Orrella dioscoreae: one gene and its partners. The protein of the gene in region 2 interacts with the protein of the main gene of each other region in a pairwise test. Links are inferred from orthologs where the notes say so. Each region holds a gene or a part of one and is shown on either strand. Other genes may lie near its edges. The genes, in order: ODI_RS10610, glnL and ODI_RS12910.

Region 1 (6,078 bases), 190 kb from region 2 along the record:
GATGCCCTGCGCCGTGTCCCGCTCCCCGGGATCCACGCCCAGGCTGTCCAGCATGCCCAGCGCCATCAGTGCGCCGATGCCCTGCCCGCTCGGGCCGATTTCCAGCAGTTCCAGGTCGCGATAGCCCATGCGGATGGGATCGACCCAGTTCGATTCGTGCGCGGCCAGGTCGGCCTCGGTGATCAGGCCGCCGGTGGCGCGCGCATGCGCGGCGATGGCCGCGGCCAGCTCACCGTGATAGAACGACTCACCTCGCGTGCGGGCGATCTCGCGCAGCGTACCGGCCTGGCCGGGGCACACGAAACGCTCGCCCGGCAGCGGCGCGCGTCCACGCGGCGCGAAGGCGTCGGCGAAGCCCGGCTGCGGCGACAATTCCGCCACCTGCTCCTGCCACTGGCGATGCACGGTATGCGACACCAGGAAGCCGTCATGCGCATAACGGATGGCGGGTTCGAAGAGGTCCTCGAACGGCAGCGAGCCGAACTTCTCCCAGACCATCCGCCAGGCCGACACGGCGCCCGGCACCGTCACGGCATCCCAGCCCCGGAACGGCATGCCGGGCAGGTCCTTGAACCGCTCGTGCGTCCAGGCCTTGGGCGCGCGCCCGCTGGCGTTCAGGCCATGCATACGCGTCCCATCCCAGATCAGCGCGAAGGCATCGCCGCCGATGCCGTTCATGCAGGGCTCGACCACCGTCAGCGCGATGGCGGTGGCCAGCGCGGCATCGACGGCGTTGCCGCCGCGTTGCAGCATCTGCAGGCCCGCGGCGCTGGCCAGGGGCTGCGAGGTGCTCACGACGTTGTCGGCCAGGACCGGCATGCGTTGCGAGGGATAGGGAAACGACCAGAAATCGGTCGGTTGCGTAGGCATGGTCATCCTCCAGGGTTCCTATAGGTATAACGGGATTATGGTTTGTTCTGGGACACGCCGGCCGCCTTGACCACGTCGCCCCAGAAAACATGCTCCTGCTTGATCGCCGCCCCCAGCTCGGGGCCCGGCGCATAGTGCAGCTCCGCGCCCTGCGCCGCCAGTGAGGCTTTCAGGTCAGGCTGGGCCAGCGCCTTTTCCAGGGCGGCGGCCACGGTGTCGATCACGGCTTGCGGCGTGCCGCGCGGCGCGACGAGGCCGAACAGGTTGTTGGCCTCCACCCCCTGCACGCCCGCCTCGGCCAGCGTCGGCACGTCGGGCAGCAGGCTGACGCGCTGGCTGGATGCCACGGCCAGGAACTTCAGCTTGCCGGCGGTCACCAGCGGCATCGAGCCCGGAATGCTGTCGAACATCATCACGGAAGAGCCATTCACCACATCGGGCAAGGCCTGTGAACTGCCCTTGTAGGGCACATGCACCAGGTCCAGCTTGGCCTTCATGGCGAACAGCTCGGACTCCAGGTGCGACAGCGTGCCCGTGCCCTGCGAGGCGAAGTTGTACTTCCCCGGCGTGGCGGCGATGTGCTTGACCAGGTCGCCCACGCTGGACACCGGCAAGGAACTCGGCACCACGAGCGCATGCGGCACGTAGCCCACGCTGCCGATGGGCGTGAAGTCGTCGATCAGGCTCACCTTCTGGTCGGCATAGACCGACGCCGCAATGGCCTGGTTGGTGACGGCCGCCAGATACAGCGTGTAGCCGTCGGCAGGCGCGCGCGCCGCGGCTGTCAGGCCGATGGCCCCGCCCGCGCCGGGACGGTTCTCGACCACCACCGACTGCCCCAGCGCCGCCGACAGTTTCTGGCCGACGGCACGCGCCAGCACATCGGTGGCCCCGGCGGGCGGGAAGGAAATGAGGAGCTGCACGGGTTTTTCTGGATAGGCTGCTTGCGCGCCTGCTGCAAGCCCCAATGCCAAGGTCAGGGCGCAGACGCTACGTACGACGGATTGCATGTTGTTTTCCCCAAGAGTGGTTATGAATCGGCAAACGCCTTTGCTGCCCCTTCCAACCTCGCTCCTTCCCCCGTGCGTTCGATGCCTTTTTGCCGCCGGGCCGCCCCAAGGCAAAAACCGCCCCTTGGGGGGCAGCAAGCCGAAGGCGCGGCGTGGGGGCGCTTTTTCCTGCGCTGGCCCGATACGGCCGGGGGTTCCCGCAACGGCTTCGCCGCCATGGGAAGCGGATAAGGTACGCCTGTGGTTCAATCAAATCAATTTGCTTTCTTTCCGGCATTCAATAAAAAAACTTATGAATACCCTGCGCTTCTTCCGCACCTTCCTGGCGGTGGCCCGGCACGGCTCGTATACCGAGGCAGGCGAGCACGTGGGCCTGACGCAGGCGGCGGTCAGCTTCCAGATGCGCGCGCTGGAAAACGAACTGGGCCGCAAGCTGTTCGAACGCAGCGGCCGGCTGGCCGTGCTGACCGCCGCCGGCCACGAGCTGGTGCCCGAGGCCATCGGCCTGCTGGACCACTACGAGCGCCTGCGCGGCGGCCGCGCCGCCGATGGCCGCCTGGCCGGCGCCGTGTCGCTGGGCGCCATCGTCTCGTGCATGGCAACGCTCTCCCAGGTCGTGTCGGCCTTGAAGCAGCAGCACCGCGACCTGGACGTGCGCGTGTTCTCCGGCAAGGCCGAAGACCTGGCCCACAGCGTCGAAGCGGGCGAGCTGGATGCCGCGCTCGTGGTGGAGCCGCGCCACGCCAGCGCAGCGCTGCGCTGGACGCCGCTCTATGACGAACCGCTGGTCGTCATCGCGCCCGCGTCCCTGCCGGTGCGGCGCGCGCGCGACGCCGTGGCGCGCAGCCCCTTCCTGCGTTTCGACCGCAACGAACTGACCGGCAGGCTGGTGGAGCAGACGCTGCACCGCCTGCAATGGCCGGTGAACGAGTTCCTGGAACTGAACGCCATCGAGACGCTGGTGGAACTGGTCCGGCAGGAGGTGGGCGTCACGCTGCTGCCCAAGCTGAACCGCGCCAGCTGGCACGCCGACCCGGCGCTGACACTGCTGCCGCTGCCCGCCCAGGCGCGCAACGCGGCCCGGGCCATCGGCATGATCGAACGCATGGGCCACGGCCGCCAGGACGTGACCGCCGCGCTGCTGGCGCTGTGCGCGCAGCGTTTCGGCGGGAGATAACGGCCGGGCAATAAAAAACGCACGCGTCCCCGCGTGCGTTCTTCACTGGCGCCCGGCTGGGCAGCGCAGCCTTACAGCGCCGCGTCGCCCGACTCGCCCGTGCGGATGCGGATGGCCTGCTCGACGGGCGTGACGAAGATCTTGCCGTCGCCGATCTTGCCGGTGCGCGCCGCGCGCACGATGGCTTCGATGGCCTGCTCGACCAGTTCATCGGCCAGCACGACCTCCACACGGATCTTGGGCAGGAAGTCCACCACGTATTCCGCGCCGCGATACAGCTCGGTATGGCCCTTCTGGCGGCCAAACCCCTTGACCTCGGTGACGGTCAGGCCGCTGACGCCCACTTCGGCCAGCGCTTCGCGCACTTCGTCGAGCTTGAACGGTTTGATGATGGCGGTAACTTGCTTCACGATGCACGTGTCCTTCAGGAGGTTTGTTTTTCTCGGAATCCGTTGACGAGAGGATAGCGCCAATCCCGGCCGAACGCGCGCGGCGTGATGCGCGGCCCGGGCGGCGCCTGGCGGCGCTTGTATTCATTGATGCGCAAAAGCCGCAACACCTGCTCCACCGCGTCGGCCGGCAGTCCGGCCGCCACGATATCGGCGCCCGACTCGTTCTCTTCCATGTGCCGGCGCAGGATCTCGTCCAGGATGTCGTAAGGCGGCAGGCTGTCCTGGTCGGTCTGGTCCGGACGCAGCTCGGCCGAGGGCGGGCGCGTGATGATGCGGGTGGGAATGACGTCGCCCACCGTGTTGCGCCAGCTTGCCAGGCGGTACACCAACGTCTTGGGCACGTCCTTGATCACCGCGAAGCCGCCGGCCATGTCGCCGTACAGCGTGCAATAGCCCGTGGCCATTTCCGACTTGTTGCCAGTCGTCAGCACCATCCAGCCGGTCTTGTTCGACAGCGCCATCAGCAGCGTGCCGCGCGCGCGCGCCTGCAGGTTCTCTTCCGTGGCATCCACGGGCAGACCCGCGAACAGCGGCGCCAGGCCCGCCTCGAACTGGTCCACGATGGGACCGATGGCGATGTCGTCATGCCGCACCCCCAGCCGGCGCGCCATCTCGGCGGCATCCGTCGTGGAAATGTCGGCGGTATAGCGCGAGGGCATCATCACCGTGCGCACGCGGTCCGCGCCCAGCGCGTCCACGGCCACGGCCAGCACCACTGCGGAATCGATCCCGCCCGACAGGCCGATGATGGCGCCCTGGAATCCGTTCTTGCCCAGGTAATCACGCACACCCAGCTTCAGCGCGCCCCAGACGCGCGCCTCCAGCGGCAGCGCCTCCACCGCGGGCGTGGGCGCATCCGGCGCGTCTTGCACGCCGCCCTCGGCGGTCACCGTCAGCACGCGCAGCGCTTCCTCGAAATCGGGCAGGCGCGCGGCCAGCCGGCCCGAGGCATCGCAGGCGAACGACGCGCCGTCGAAGATCAGCTCGTCCTGCCCGCCGACCGCATTGGCATACAGCACCGCGCAACCCGTGTCGCGCACGCAGCGCGCCACCACGTCGGCGCGCAGGCGCTGCTTGCCGACATTGAAAGGCGAGGCATTGGGCACCAGCAGCACGCGCGCGCCCTGCTCCGCCGCGGCGCGCGGCGCGGTCTCGAACCAGATGTCTTCACAGATGGTGACGCCCAGCTTCACGCCCTTGACCTCGAAGACCAGCGGCGCGCCATCGGACGTGAAGTAGCGCTGCTCGTCGAAGACGGCGTAGTTTGGCAACTCACGCTTGCCGTACACGCCCAGGCAGTCGCCCTGGTGCAGCACGGAAGCAGCGTTGTAGAGGTGGCCGGCGCGGAGCACCGGATGGCCCACCACGACGTACAGGCCCTTCAGCGCGGCCAGGTCGCGCCGCAGCGCGTCCAGCGCCTGGCCCGCCTGCGCGATGAACTGCGGCCGCAGCAGCAGGTCTTCGGGCGGATAGCCCGTCAGCGACAGCTCGGTGGTCAGCAGCACGTCGGCGCCCTGGGCATGGGCCTGGCGGGCGGCGTCCAGGATCCTGGTGGCATTGCCGGCCAGGTCTCCGACACGGACGTTGAGTTGGGCGATCGCGACCCGCGCGGCGGTCATGGGCGGCTTCCGGTGTTGGGGAAAGGGGAACCGGGGATTATTGCATGGGCCCAGGCCTCTCGATCGCTAGGGCGCCCGATGCCCCTCCACCAACGCCTCCACCCCACCATCCCTTCCCACCCGCTCAGCCATCCCCGCCGCAAAATCAAACCCCGACGGCGCCTGGTACAGCCGCAAGCCCAGCTCCGGCAGGATCGCCAGCAGGTGGTCGAAGATGTCCCCCTGTATCCGTTCATACTCCACCCAGGCGGTCTTGTTGGCGAAGCAGTACACCTCCACCGGTATGCCGTTCGCATCCGGCTCCATCATCCGCACCAGCATCAGCATTTCCTTGTGCAGCTCGGGATTGCCCTTCAGGTACGCCAGCGCATAGGCCCGGAACGTGCCGATGTTCGTCAGCCGCCGCCGATTCGCCGGCAAGGCCGCATCCTCGCCCAATGACTGGTTGGTCTGCTCGATATCGGTCTGCTTGCCTTTCAGGTAATCGTGCAGCAGGCGAAAACGCATCAGCGAATCGCGCTCGTCGTCGCGCAGGAAACGCACGCTGGCCGCGTCGATGCGCAAGGTGCGCTTGATGCGGCGCCCGCCCGATTCGAACATCTGGCGCCAATTGCGATAGCTTTCCGAGAACAGCTTGTAGGTGGGCACGGTGGTGACGGTCTTGTCCCAGTTCTGCACCTTCACCGTGTGCAGGGCGATATCGATGACGAAACCATCGGCGCCGGCCTGGGGCATCTCGATCCAGTCGCCGATGCGCAGCATGTCGTTGGAAGTAAGCTGGGTGCTGGCCACCAGCGACAGCAGCGTGTCCTTGAACACCAGCAGCAGCACCGCCGACAGGGCGCCCAGGCCGGAGATCATGAGCAACGGCGAGCGATCGACCAGGATGGACACGACCAGCACGACGCAGACCACCAGCACCGCGATCTTGCCCAGCTGGATGTAGCCCT
Region 2 (6,055 bases):
GCGGCATCATCAAGCACGCCCGTGCCCTGAACGCCATCACGAACCCCGGCACCAACTCGTACAAGCGCCTGGTCCCGCACTACGAAGCCCCGGTCAAGCTGGCCTACTCGGCCCGCAACCGTTCGGCCTCGATCCGCATCCCCTACGTCGGCAACCCCAAGGCCCGCCGCATCGAGACGCGCTTCCCGGATCCCCTGGCCAACCCGTACCTGGCTTTCTCGGCCCTGATGATGGCCGGCCTGGACGGCGTCCAGAACAAGATCAACCCGGGCGATCCCGCCGACAAGAACCTGTACGACCTGCCGCCGGAAGAAGACGCGAAGATCCCGACCGTCTGCTCGTCGCTGGAGCAGGCCCTGGAAGCCCTGGACAACGACCGCGAGTTCCTGACCCGTGGCGGCGTGTTCAGCAACAGCATGCTCGACGCGTACATCGACCTGAAGATGCAGGAAGTGAACCGTCTGCGCATGACCACGCACCCGGTCGAGTTCGACCTGTACTACAGCCTGTAATCAGGTTGAGGTGGCGCGCCGCGGCGCGGGGCTCAGGCCCTTGCCGCGGCGTCGATACCCGCCGCGCGGTTCCGGTTCCGGTTCCGGTTCCGGTTTTTTCACGCACCGCGCCGCGCGGCGCACGCAGTGCCCCGCAGTCGTTGTTGCCGCAATCGCCTTCAGTTCCCGCATTGCCTTGTCGTTGCAGGCAGTTTGCTGTCTCCCGCAGTGCCCGCCCGTCGTGCCGTCGGGTCCACGCCCTCCCAGACGATCCATGAATGTAGATGCCTTCGATCTGCTCGCCACCGCCGTGCTGCTGCTGAGCAGCGAAGGCAGGGTCGAGTATGCGAACGCCGCCGCGGAAGACATCTTCGGCCGCTCTCGCAAACAGCTGACCGGCAGCCGCGCTGCCGGCCTGTTCGAGGAATCCGACGACATCCAGGACGCCATCGGGCAGGCGCAGGCGCGGCGTTTCGTCGATCGCCGCCAACTGGTCACGCTGTATCGCGGCCACGATTTCTTCCAGGTCGCGGCCACCATCGTGGCGCTCACCGACCAGCGCTGGCCGGTGTTGATGGAAGTGCGCGAGATCGAGCAGCGCGTGCTGGCCGACCGCAATCAACGCCTGGTCGACGAGATCGAAACGCAGCGCGAGCTGCTGCGCAATCTGGCCCACGAGGTGAAGAATCCCCTGGGCGGCTTGCGTGGCGCGGCGCAATTGCTGGAAGCCGAGCTGCCCGATCCGGCGCTCACCGAATACACGCAAGTCATCATTTCCGAGGCCGATCGCCTGCAGTCGCTGGTCGATCGCCTGGCCACGCCGCAACGTGCGCCCATCCACACGCGCGCGGTCAATATCCACGAGATCTGCGAACGCGTGTGCGCGCTGATCCGCGCCGAATACGGACGCGACATCTCGCTGCTGCGCGACTACGACGCGTCGGTGCCTGACATCCAGGCCGATGCCGAGCGGCTCATCCAGTCGCTGCTCAATGTCGTGCGCAATGCCGCACAGGCGCTCACGCAGCCGCAGGTGACCGCGGGCGCGCAGATCACCTTGCGCACGCGCGTCGCGCGCCAGGTCATGCTGGCGCATCGCCAGCACCGCATGGCGCTCGTGGTCGCAGTCATCGACAACGGTCCGGGCGTGCCCGAACCCTTGCGCGAGCGCATCTTCCACCCCCTGGTGACGGGCAGGGCGGATGGTACCGGCCTGGGCCTGTCCCTGGCCCAGGACTTCGTGCAGCAGCACGGAGGCATCATCGAGTTTGAATCCCGTCCCGGGCACACCGAGTTTCGCCTGGTCTTGCCCATGGAGCCTGCATGAAACCCGTTTGGATAGTTGACGACGACCAGGCCATACGTTGGGTGCTGGAGAAGGCCCTGGGCCGCGCCGGCATTGCCACGCGCACGTTTTCCCAGGCCCCTGACGTGCTGGAGGCACTGCAGGAAGGCACGCCGGCCGCGCTGGTGTCCGACATCCGCATGCCCGGCGGCAGCGGACTGGACCTGCTGCGCCAGATCAAGGAACGCCACCCGGGCCTGCCCGTGATCGTCATGACGGCGTTCGCCGATCTCGACAGCACCGTTTCCGCCTTCCAGGGCGGCGCCTTCGATTACCTGGCCAAGCCCTTCGACATCAATGACGCCGTCACGCTGATCCAGCGCGCGGTCAAGGAGTCCGCCGAGCCCGAAGCGCAGTCAGGCGCCAACGAGCCGCCCACCGAACGCTGGATGATGACGCAGTCCTCGTCCACCTCGATGCAGGAAGTCTTCCGCGCCATCGGCCGCCTGGCCCAGTCGCGCGTGACGGTGCTGATCACCGGCGAGTCCGGCACCGGCAAGGAACTGGTGGCGCGAGCCTTGCACGGCCATGGCGCGCGCGCCAGCGGTCCTTTCGTGGCGTTGAACGCCGCTGCCATTCCGCGCGACCTGCTGGAAGCCGAGCTCTTCGGCCATGAGCGCGGCGCCTTCACGGGCGCCAGCAACCTGCGCCGCGGCCGCTTCGAGGAAGCGCACGGCGGCACGCTGTTCCTGGACGAAATCGGCGACATGCCGCTGGAGCTGCAGACGCGTCTCTTGCGCGTGCTGGCCGAAGGCAGCTTCTATCGCGTCGGTGGCGCGCAACCCGTGCGCGTCGACGTGCGCATCGTGGCCGCCACCCACCAGCCGCTGGAGCAGCGCGTGCAGCAGGGCCTGTTCCGCGAGGACCTGTTCCATCGCCTGAACGTCATCCGCCTGCGCCTGCCGCCGCTGCGCGAGCGCCGCGAGGACATCCCCGCGCTGGCCAATCACTTCCTGGCCGCCAGCGCACGTGCGCTGGGCGTGGCGCCCAAGCGCCTGACGCCGGAGGCCATGGCGACGTTCACGCGCTTCGACTTCCCCGGCAACGTGCGCCAGCTGGAGAACTTCTGCCACTGGCTGACCGTGATGGCGCCGGGCCAGACGATCGACAGCGAGGACCTGCCGCCTGAAGTGCGGGCGCTGGACGATCCTTCGTTCGCCGCCAGCGCCGCGCCCACGCTCATCACCGGCACCACCGCGCCGCCCGTGGGCGCCGTGCCCGCGGCCGTGCCTCACCAGGCTGCCGGCGACTGGACGCAAAGCCTGCAGCGCGACGCCCAGGCCCGCCTGGGCCGTGGCGAGCCGGCAGTCATGGCCACGCTGACGCGCCAGTTCGAGCGCGTGCTGCTGCAAAGCGCGCTGGACGCCTGCCGCGGCCGCCGCGTCGAGGCTGCCGCGCGCCTGGGCATCGGCCGCAACACCATCACGCGCAAGTTGCGCGAGCTGGGCATCGAGGACGAGTGAGACGAAGGCGGGGCAGGTTCCCGCCTTTGTTTTATTTGCGCGGCGAGTGGTGTTGCGCGGCGCGCAACGCTGTGTCCGATATATCGCGCCTCCGACCAGCCCCAAACCGGCAGGGCGGGATGCTACAAGGAGTCATGGCGCGCGCCGCGCCGTGATTTCCGACGAGGCCCGCATGAGCATTCCTTCCCAGCAGACGTCTTCCGGCACGATCGAGACGATCGTCGTCCCCCGCAGCAGCGACATCGGGGGATTCGAGGTGCGCCGCGCCTTGCCTTCGGCCCAGCGCCGCACGGTCGGCCCCTTCGTCTTCCTGGACGAGTTCGGTCCCACGGTGTTCGATGCCGGCACGGGCCTGGACGTGCGTCCGCATCCCCACATCGGCCTGTCCACGCTGTCGTATCTCTACGAGGGCGAGATCGTCCATCGCGATGGCAAGGGGCACGTGCAGACGATTTCCCCGGGCGAGGTCAACTGGATGACGGCGGGCCGGGGCATCGTGCATTCCGAGCGCACCGATCCCGCTCGCCGCAAGCAGGCGCACGGCCTGTCGGGCTTGCAGACCTGGCTGGCCCTGCCGCGCGAACACGAAGAGACGGATCCGGGGTTTTCGCACTACGCCCGCGATCCGGCGGCGACGCTGGAAGGCGAGGGCGTCAAGGCCCGCGTGGTGGCCGGCAGCCTGTTCGGCAAGACCTCCTCGGTGCGCACCTTCTCGCCCTTGTTCCTGGTCGACCTGGCGCTGGACGCCGGTGCGCGCATCGCGCTGAGCGCCGAGTACGTCGAGCGCGCGGCCTACATCACCAGCGGTGAGATCGAGATCGAGGGCCAGGCGCATGGCCCGGGCCGCCTGCTGGTGTTCGCGGCGGGCAAGCCCGTCGTGCTGCGCGCCTGTACGCAGGCACGTTTCGCCTTGCTGGGCGGCGAACCGCTGGACGGGCCGCGCTTCGTCTGGTGGAACTTCGTGTCCAGCCGCAAGGAGCGCATCGAACAGGCGCGCGAGGATTGGATGCGCAACCGCTTCGGCCAGACCCTGCCGGGCGAAGAGAGCGAGTACATTCCCGCGCCGGAACGCAAGGTGCTGTAAGGAAAAGGGGAAGGAGGTCCGGCGCCTCCTTCCTGGCGGATCAGGCCCGCGCGTAGGCCTGGGCGCGCTGCTCGGCCAGCGCTTCGCGGCGGATGAAGCCTGCCACGAACTCGTCGGACGGATGGTGATGCAGGTTGTAGGGCGTGTCCCATTGCGCGATGCGGCCTTGCGCCATGACGCCGATGCGGTCGGCGATGGCGAAGGCTTCCGCCTGGTTGTGGGTGACCAGGATGGCCGTATGGCCCGTGTTCTTCAGGATGTCGCGCACCTCGAAGGCCAGCCGTTCGCGCGTGTCCACATCCAGGTTGGAAAACGGCTCGTCGAGCAGCAGCAGTTCGGGTGAGGGCGCCAGGGCCCGCGCCAGCGCCACGCGCTGCTGCTGGCCGCCAGACATCTCGTGCGGGAAGGCAGTCGCCGAGCCCGCCAGGCCCACCAGTTCCAGCAATTCCTCGATGCGCCGGGTACGCGCCGCGCGATCCAGCTTGCGCAGGCCGAAGCCGATGTTGCCCGCCACGTCCAGGTGGGGAAACAGCGCGTAGTCCTGGAACATCATGCCCACGCGGCGTTTTTCGGGCGCCAGCATGCCCGCCGGGCTCGAAATCGGCTTGCCATCGAGCAGGATGTGGCCCGCGCGCAAGGGTTCGAAACCGGCAATGGCGCGCAGCACGGTGGTCTTGCCGCAGCCCGAGGCGCCCAGCAGGCAGCCGACGCTGCCGCGGCCCAGTTCCAGCGACAGGGATTCCACGACGGTGCGCAACCCCTTGGGTGTGTCGTAGCCCAGGGAAATGCCGTCCAGTTGCAGCAGTGCGCGGTTGGCAGGAGTGGTGTCGGGGGAAGCAGTCACGTCAATGTCCGATCTTCAGGTTGGTGCGCGCCAGCAGGATGACGGGCAGCAGGCCCGCCAGCACGATGGCCAGCGCGGCGACCGCGCCTTCTTCATAAGTGCCGCGGGCAGCCTCGGCATAGAGCCAGGTCGCCAGCGTGTCGAAATTCATCGGCCGCAAGAGCAGCGTGGCGGGCAGTTCCTTCATGGCGTCCACGAAGACCAGCAGCGCGCCCGCGGCCAGGGCAGGGCGCAGCAGCGGCAGGTGCACGCGGCGCAGCGTGCCGCTGGCCGTCTCGCCCAGCAGCCGCGAGGCCTGTTCCATGGAGGCCGGGATGCGGGCAAGGCCCGCTTCGATGCTGCCGGTGCTGATGGCCAGGAAGCGCATGGTGTAGGCAATGACGAGCGCGGCGCTCGACCCCATCAGGAAGAGGCCCTGGATGCCCAGCGCTGGCGCCAGGTAGCGGTCCAGCAGCGTCAGCGGCGTGAGCAGGCCGATGGCGAGCACCGTGCCGGGCACGGCATAGCCCAGGCTGGCGACGCGGGCGCACCAGCGGCCGGGATTCCAGCGCGCGCTTTCGCGCAGCGTGCGGCCGGCCCAGGCCACCACGAGCCCGCAGAACAGGGTGACGACCGTGGCGACCAGCGCGATGCTCAGCGTATTGAACAGGCCGTTCAGCAACTGGTTCGAGACGCCGCCCACCGAGTGGAAGCGCTTGTAGGTTTCGTTCACCAGGTACAGCGCGGGCGCGGCGAAACCGATCAGCACGGGCACGGCGGCGAGCAGGACGGCGACGAGGGCGGCGGGTCCGCTCAGGCGGCGCGGCTGCATCGGGCGCATGCGCTGCA
Region 3 (5,974 bases), 300 kb from region 2 along the record:
AGCGTCGGGGGTTCCAGTCCCAGCGCATCGATAAAGTCGAGCACGTCACGGCCCAGCGCGGACAACTGGCCGCTGCGCGGCGTGCCGGCATCACGGAACCGGGTCGGCGCGAAGCCGCGTAGCGCGGGCGCCAGCACGCGGTAGCCGGCCTCGGCCAGGAGCGGCGCCACGGCCTTCCAGCACGCGGGGCTGTCCGGCCAGCCGTGCAGCAGGAAGGCGGTCCGGCTGCCTTGCGGATTCCATTCCAGATAGGCGATGTCGAGCCTGTCGGTCGATGCGTAGCGGTAGTCGTGCACGGGCTTGCCTCCCTTCGTGAACATGGCCCCAGCATAGCGGGACGACTCCGTTCGATTGGAAAATAATCATTCACAATTAATGATTTTTCGCGTTGAATGTCGGCATGGATACTTCCTCTTCCGCCGACGGCCCGCCGCTGGAAACGGCGCTGCTGCGCACCTTTCTGGAAATCGTGGACAGCGGCAGTTTCGCCACCGCCGCCGAGCGGCTGGCGCTGACGCCTTCCGCCGTCAGCGGGCATATGCGCCGCCTGGAACAGATCGCCGGCGCCAGCCTGCTGGCGCGCACCACGCGCCGGCTCGCACTGACGCAGGCCGGCGACACCTTGTATGCCTACGGCCGCAACATCCTTGATCTGGAACGCGAGGCCCGTGCCAAGCTGCGGGGCACGCCGTTGCGCGGGCGCCTGCGCATCGGCGCGTCGGAAGACTTCGCGGGCGCGTGGCTGCCCCAGGTGCTGCAACGCTTCCGGCAATGGCACCCCGATGCCACGGTCGAGCTGAAGGTCGGCATCACCGCCGATCTGCTGCGCCAGCAGGAACGCGGCAGGCTGGATCTCGTCTTCGGCAAGCAGTGCAGCCGCAACGAAGGCAGCGGCACGCTGCTGTGGGAAGAGCCCCTGGTCTGGGCGTATGCGGCGGATCAGCCCCTGGCGGCCGGCGGGCCGCTGCCGCTGGCCGTCTTTCCCGAGCCGTGCGTGTACCGTGAGTCGGCCATCATGGCGCTGGGGCAGACGGATCGCAGCTGGCGCATCGTCTTCGAGAGCAGCAGCATGGCCGGATGCCTGTCGGCGGCGCGTGCGGGCTTTGCCGTCACGGTCGTCGCCGACAGCCAGCGCGGCGAAGGCCTGCGTGTCCTGGGCAGCGAGGAGGGCCTGCCCGATCTGCCGGCGGCGCGCTTCTATGCGTTTGCCGGCAGGGGCGGCGCGGCTGGCGCGGCATTGATAGAAGCTGCCAGGCGAGCGGGTCAGCGCCGGTTCGCCGCGCACGGGTAGCGGCCGATGCGGGCACGGGCGCCCTTGCCGGGCAGTCTTTGGCGATATAAAAAAAACGGCCCGCAAGGCTGCGGGCCGTTTCCCCCTGGGGGCCTCTGATCGGGCGGGATGTCCCGCCCGCCGGGCTTATCTGGATGACACTGCTTGCGTTGCTTAGCTGTGGTAGGCCGACTCGCCGTGCGAGTTGATGTCCAGGCCTTCACGTTCGACGTCTTCCGGCACACGCAGGCCGCAGACCATGTCGGCGATCTTGTAGGCGATGAAGGCGACGATGCCGGACCACACGATGGTGAGCAGGATGCCTTCGAGCTGGATCCACAGTTGGCCGGGGATGGCGCCGATGCTTTCCAGGCCGGGGCCGCCGAAGGCCTGGGCGTTGAACACGCCGGTCAGCAGGGCGCCGACGATGCCACCCACGCCGTGCACACCGAACACGTCCAGCGAGTCATCTGCCTTCAGCAGGCGCTTCAGGCCGTTCACGCCCCACACGCAGATGGCGCCGGCGGCGATGCCGATGATCAGCGCGCCGACCGGACCCACCAGGCCAGCGCCCGGGGTGATGCCGACCAGGCCGGCCACGGCGCCCGAGGCGGCGCCCAGGATCGACGGCTTGCCCTTGATGGCCCACTCGGTGAAGACCCAGGCCAGCACGGCGCCTGCAGTGGCGATCAGCGTGTTGAAGAAGGCGAGGGTGGCGACGCCGTTGGCCGACAGGGCCGAACCCGCGTTGAAGCCGAACCAGCCCACCCACAGCAGCGTGGCGCCGATGAAGGTCATGGGCAGGTTGTGCGGCTGCATGGCTTCGCGGCCATAACCCAGGCGCTTGCCGATCACGTAGGCGCCCACCAGGCCAGCGATACCGGCGTTGATGTGCACGACCGTGCCGCCTGCGAAGTCCAGGGCGCCCGCGGCGAACAGGAGGCCGGGGTTGTCACCGCCGTACCAGACCATGTGGGCAATGGGCACGTAGGCGAACGTGAACCAGATGAAGGTGAAGACCAGCACGGCCGAGAAACGGGCGCGTTCGGCGAAGCTGCCCACGATCAGGGCGCAGGTGATGCCGGCGAACGTAGCCTGGAAGGCGGCGAACAGGATTTCCGGCACGGTGCCCGAGAGCGGGAACACGTCAGGCGGCGTGAAGACGCCCGAGAGGAACAGGCGCGAGAAGCCGCCGAAGAAGGCGTTGCCGTCGGTGAAGGCCAGCGAGTAGCCGTAGACGAACCACAGGACCACGGCCAGGCTGAAAGTGGCGATGACCTGCATCAGCACCGACAGCATGTTCTTGGACCGCACGAGGCCGCCGTAGAAAAGCGCGAGGCCGGGAACGACCATCAACAGCACGAGCACGGTCGACGTGCTCAACCATGCGACATCTGCGTTATTCATGTTCTTGCTCCGAGGATTATGTCGAATGGATCACAGTGCCGCTTCGCCGGCTTCGCCGGTGCGGATGCGGATAACTTGCTCGAGGGGCGCCACGAAAATCTTGCCATCGCCGATCTTGCCCGTGCGCGCGGCAGCTTCGATGGTCTCGACAGCCTGCTCCACGAGCGCGTCGGGCACCGCAGCCTCGACCCGCAGCTTGGGCAGGAAGTCCACGGCGTATTCGGCGCCGCGGTAGAGCTCGGTGTGGCCTTTCTGGCGGCCGAAGCCCTTGACCTCGGTCACGGTCAGTCCTTGGACCCCGATCCCGGACAGGGCCACCCGCACTTCGTCCAGCTTGAAGGGCTTGATGATGGCGATGATGAGTTTCATGGCTTTTCCTCTGTGGTTGCGCGTTGGCCTACACACCTAAGCAAATGGCGTGCCAGCTCCAGGTTCGTCACAGCAAGACACAGAAAGGCCGGGGATGGCGCAGGAAATGCACTGGATTGGTGCTTCATGGTGGTGCGGGGCACCTGTCTGGTGCGCAAGCCGGTGCGCGTGATGGTGCGTGCGGAAAAGCGGCGCGCGTGTGCCTGGGGGCCGATCAGGCGCGGTCAGGGACAAGCCTGGCGCGAGGCTCTACACTGTCGTCAACGATCCACACCAGAGAGGACACGTCATGAACCGCACGCAATGGCTGGACGATCTCCAGAAGAACATTTCCGATCTCATCGCCCGCAGCCCCGCGGCCGACATCGAACGCAACGTGCGCTCGCTCGTGTCGCAGACTTTCGCCAAGCTCGACCTGGTCACGCGCGACGAGTTCGAGATCCAGGCCGACCTGCTGACCCGCACCCGGGCCCGCGCGGACGCGCTGGAAGCCCAGTTGCGTGCCCTGGAAGCGCGGTTGGATGCGCTGGACAAGCCGGGCGCTGCCCAGACCCAGGCCGAGCGCCCCGGTCTCTGAGCCGCGTCACCGGCAGTCAAGCAAAAGCCCCGCATGCGGGGCTTTTGCTTGGGGCACATGGGCCGCCAGCGCGTCAGGGACTGGCAGGCACGTTCGCCGCCGCCTTGCGTGTCTTGTAGCGATAGGCCAGCGCAAGCAGCAGGATCCAGGGCGGGATCAGCAGCACCGAAACGCGCACGCCAGGCGTGAACAGCATGATGACCAGGATGCCGGCCAGGAACACCAGGCACAGGTAATTGGTGAGCGGATAGCCCCAGCTGGGAAAGCGCGTGGTCGTGCCTTCCTTTCTCTTCGCGGCGCGGAAGCGCAGGTGCGTCAGGCTGATGATGAACCAGTTCAGCACGAGCGCCGACACCACCAGCGCCATCAGGAGGCCGAGCGCGCCTTCGGGCATCAGGTAATTCAAGAGCACGCAGGTGCCGGTCGCCAGCGAGGACAGGCCCAGCGCCCGCAAGGGCACGCCGCGCGTGTTCACCCAGAGCAGGGAGCGGGGCGCGTTGCCCTGCCTGGCGAGGCCATACAGCATGCGGCTGTTGCTGTAGACGCAACTGTTGTAGACGGAGAGCGCCGCCGTCAGGATCACGACATTCAACGCCGTCGCCACGGCATTGCTGTTCAGTTCGTGGAAGATCAGCACGAAGGGGCTGCCGCCCGTCACCACCTTCTGCCAGGGATACAAGGCCAGCAGCACCAGCAGCGCGCCCACGTAGAACACCAGGATGCGCACGATGACCTGGTTGGTGGCGCGCGGAATGCTCTTCTCGGGCTGGTCTGCCTCGGCGGCGGTGATGCCGATCAGCTCCAGCCCTCCGAACGAGAACATGATGATGGCCATTGCCATCACCAGGCCCGAGACGCCGTTGGGGAAGAAGCCGCCGTGCTGCCACAGGTTCGCCATGGAGGCTTGCGGGCCGCCGGTGCCGCTGGCCAGCAGCCAGGCCCCGAAGCCGATCATGCCCAGGATGGCGCCCACCTTCACCAGCGAAAACCAGAATTCCAATTCGCCGTACAGGCGCACGTGGGCCAGGTTGATGGCGTTGACCAGCATGAAGAAGAGGGCCGCCGAGGTCCAGGTAGGCAGCGCTGGCCACCAGTACTGCATGTAGACGCCGATGGCGGTGAGTTCCGCCATGCCCACCAGCACGTACAGCGCCCAGTAGTTCCAGCCCGACATGAAGCCGGCGAAGCCGCTCCAGTAGCGATAGGCGAAATGGCTGAACGTGCCGGCCACCGGCTCTTCCACGACCATCTCGCCCAGCTGCCGCATGATGAAGAAGGCGATCATGCCGCCCAGCGCATAGCCCAGCAGGATGCTGGGGCCCGCCAGCTGGATCGTGTGCGACACGCCCAGGAAGAGGCCGGTGCCGACGGCGCCGCCCAGGGCGATGAGCTGGATATGGCGGTTCTTCAGGCCGCGGTTGAGGGTGGTGGCGTGGGAGGAGGGGGATTCCATGGGGTCCTCGCGCGGCGCATTGCCGGGGATGGGGCCACGTGCTTCAGTGGCTCGAGAAGTCGCAGCAGCGTTCAGCCAGCTTGGCCAGGTCATGATAGAACGCCGAATCGGCATCCTGGCGATAGGTGGCATGGTAGACCGACTGGGGGGGCGTGATGCTGGTGCGCAGTACCCGCAGCTTGCGGTCGCGGATCCAGTCGCTGAAGTAGTCGCGGGGCAGGCAGGAAATACCGAAACCGGCAGCCGTCAGTCCCGCCATGGCGATCAGGCTGTTGATGGTGAAGATGTTGTTGGTCGAGACGTGTGGCTTGAGCCACAGGTCATAGATGCGGTTCAGTCCGGATTCCCGGGACTGCCTCAGCAGGGGCATGCCCGCGATGTCTTCGGGGCTGTAGCTGCGGGCCTCATCGATCTGTTCGGCCGAACCGGTCCACACGAAATCCAGTGCGCGCAGCCTGACCGATTCCAGCTCGGGCGGAATGAGTTCCTCGTGGACAATGGCCATGTCGATGCTGCCGGCCGCCAGCCGATCCATCAGGTCGCTGCCCAGGTCGATGCTGGGCTCCAGCGTGAGCCGCGGATAGATGTTGCGCAGCTCGCTGATGAACGCAGGCAACCAGGTCATCGCCGTGATTTCCGTGATCCCCAGGCGGACCGTGCCGGTCTGGACGTGCAGGTCCTGCATCCGGGTCATCATCCGGTCGCGTTGCGCAAGCAGCTCCTGCGCCATGGCATAGATCTCATGGCCGCGCGCGGTCAGGACGGCCTTGTGGCCAGAACGGTCGAACAGCGCAAGGTCGAATTCCTGCTCGATGTCCTGGATCCGCTTGGTGATGGCGGACTGCGAGGTGTGCAGTTTCCGCGCCGCCGCATGGAATGTTCCGAGCCGGACCGTCCA

Evidence for each region.
Region 1: the proteins of glnL (region 2) and ODI_RS10610 interact in binary tests that used the Escherichia coli proteins (3 or more experiments, as listed by UniProt). The link is inferred for Orrella dioscoreae from one-to-one orthologs.
Region 3: the proteins of glnL (region 2) and ODI_RS12910 interact in binary tests that used the Escherichia coli proteins (3 or more experiments, as listed by UniProt). The link is inferred for Orrella dioscoreae from one-to-one orthologs.

Annotation. Positions count from the first base shown.
Region 1 is NZ_LT907988.1:2,266,414-2,272,491, reverse strand. What follows is about bases 1,799-4,612. They hold ODI_RS10610 (P-II family nitrogen regulator), read right to left. Parts: upstream 3,468-4,612; coding sequence 3,129-3,467; downstream 1,799-3,128. Other genes in these bases: ODI_RS10605 (NAD+ synthase), read right to left, coding at 3,482-4,612; ODI_RS10615 (LysR family transcriptional regulator), read left to right, coding at 2,173-3,057; ODI_RS10620 (Bug family tripartite tricarboxylate transporter substrate binding protein), read right to left, coding at 1,799-1,880. Outside these bases: ODI_RS10625 (gamma-glutamyltransferase family protein), read right to left, coding at 1-876; more of ODI_RS10620, read right to left, coding at 906-1,798; more of ODI_RS10605, read right to left, coding at 4,613-5,128; ODI_RS10600 (mechanosensitive ion channel family protein), read right to left, coding at 5,195-6,078. UniProt on the Escherichia coli protein: P-II indirectly controls the transcription of the glutamine synthetase gene (glnA). P-II prevents NR-II-catalyzed conversion of NR-I to NR-I-phosphate, the transcriptional activator of GlnA. When P-II is uridylylated to P-II-UMP, these events are reversed.
Region 2 is NZ_LT907988.1:2,457,597-2,463,651, forward strand. Bases 1-2,791 are described here. They hold glnL (nitrogen regulation protein NR(II)), read left to right. Parts: upstream 1-765; coding sequence 766-1,818; downstream 1,819-2,791. Other genes in these bases: glnA (type I glutamate--ammonia ligase), read left to right, coding at 1-512; ntrC (nitrogen regulation protein NR(I)), read left to right, coding at 1,815-2,791. Outside these bases: more of ntrC, read left to right, coding at 2,792-3,299; ODI_RS11545 (pirin family protein), read left to right, coding at 3,472-4,383; ODI_RS11550 (ABC transporter ATP-binding protein), read right to left, coding at 4,424-5,188; ODI_RS11555 (ABC transporter permease), read right to left, coding at 5,229-6,055.
Region 3 is NZ_LT907988.1:2,755,745-2,761,718, reverse strand. The notes cover bases 1,378-4,087. They hold ODI_RS12910 (P-II family nitrogen regulator), read right to left. Parts: upstream 3,047-4,087; coding sequence 2,708-3,046; downstream 1,378-2,707. Other genes in these bases: ODI_RS12900 (amino acid permease), read right to left, coding at 3,697-4,087; ODI_RS12905 (accessory factor UbiK family protein), read left to right, coding at 3,336-3,623; ODI_RS12915 (ammonium transporter), read right to left, coding at 1,445-2,677. Outside these bases: ODI_RS12925 (alpha/beta fold hydrolase), read right to left, coding at 1-296; ODI_RS12920 (LysR substrate-binding domain-containing protein), read left to right, coding at 401-1,291; more of ODI_RS12900, read right to left, coding at 4,088-5,076; ODI_RS12895 (LysR family transcriptional regulator), read right to left, coding at 5,120-5,974. UniProt on the Escherichia coli protein: Involved in the regulation of nitrogen metabolism. Regulates the activity of its targets by protein-protein interaction in response to the nitrogen status of the cell.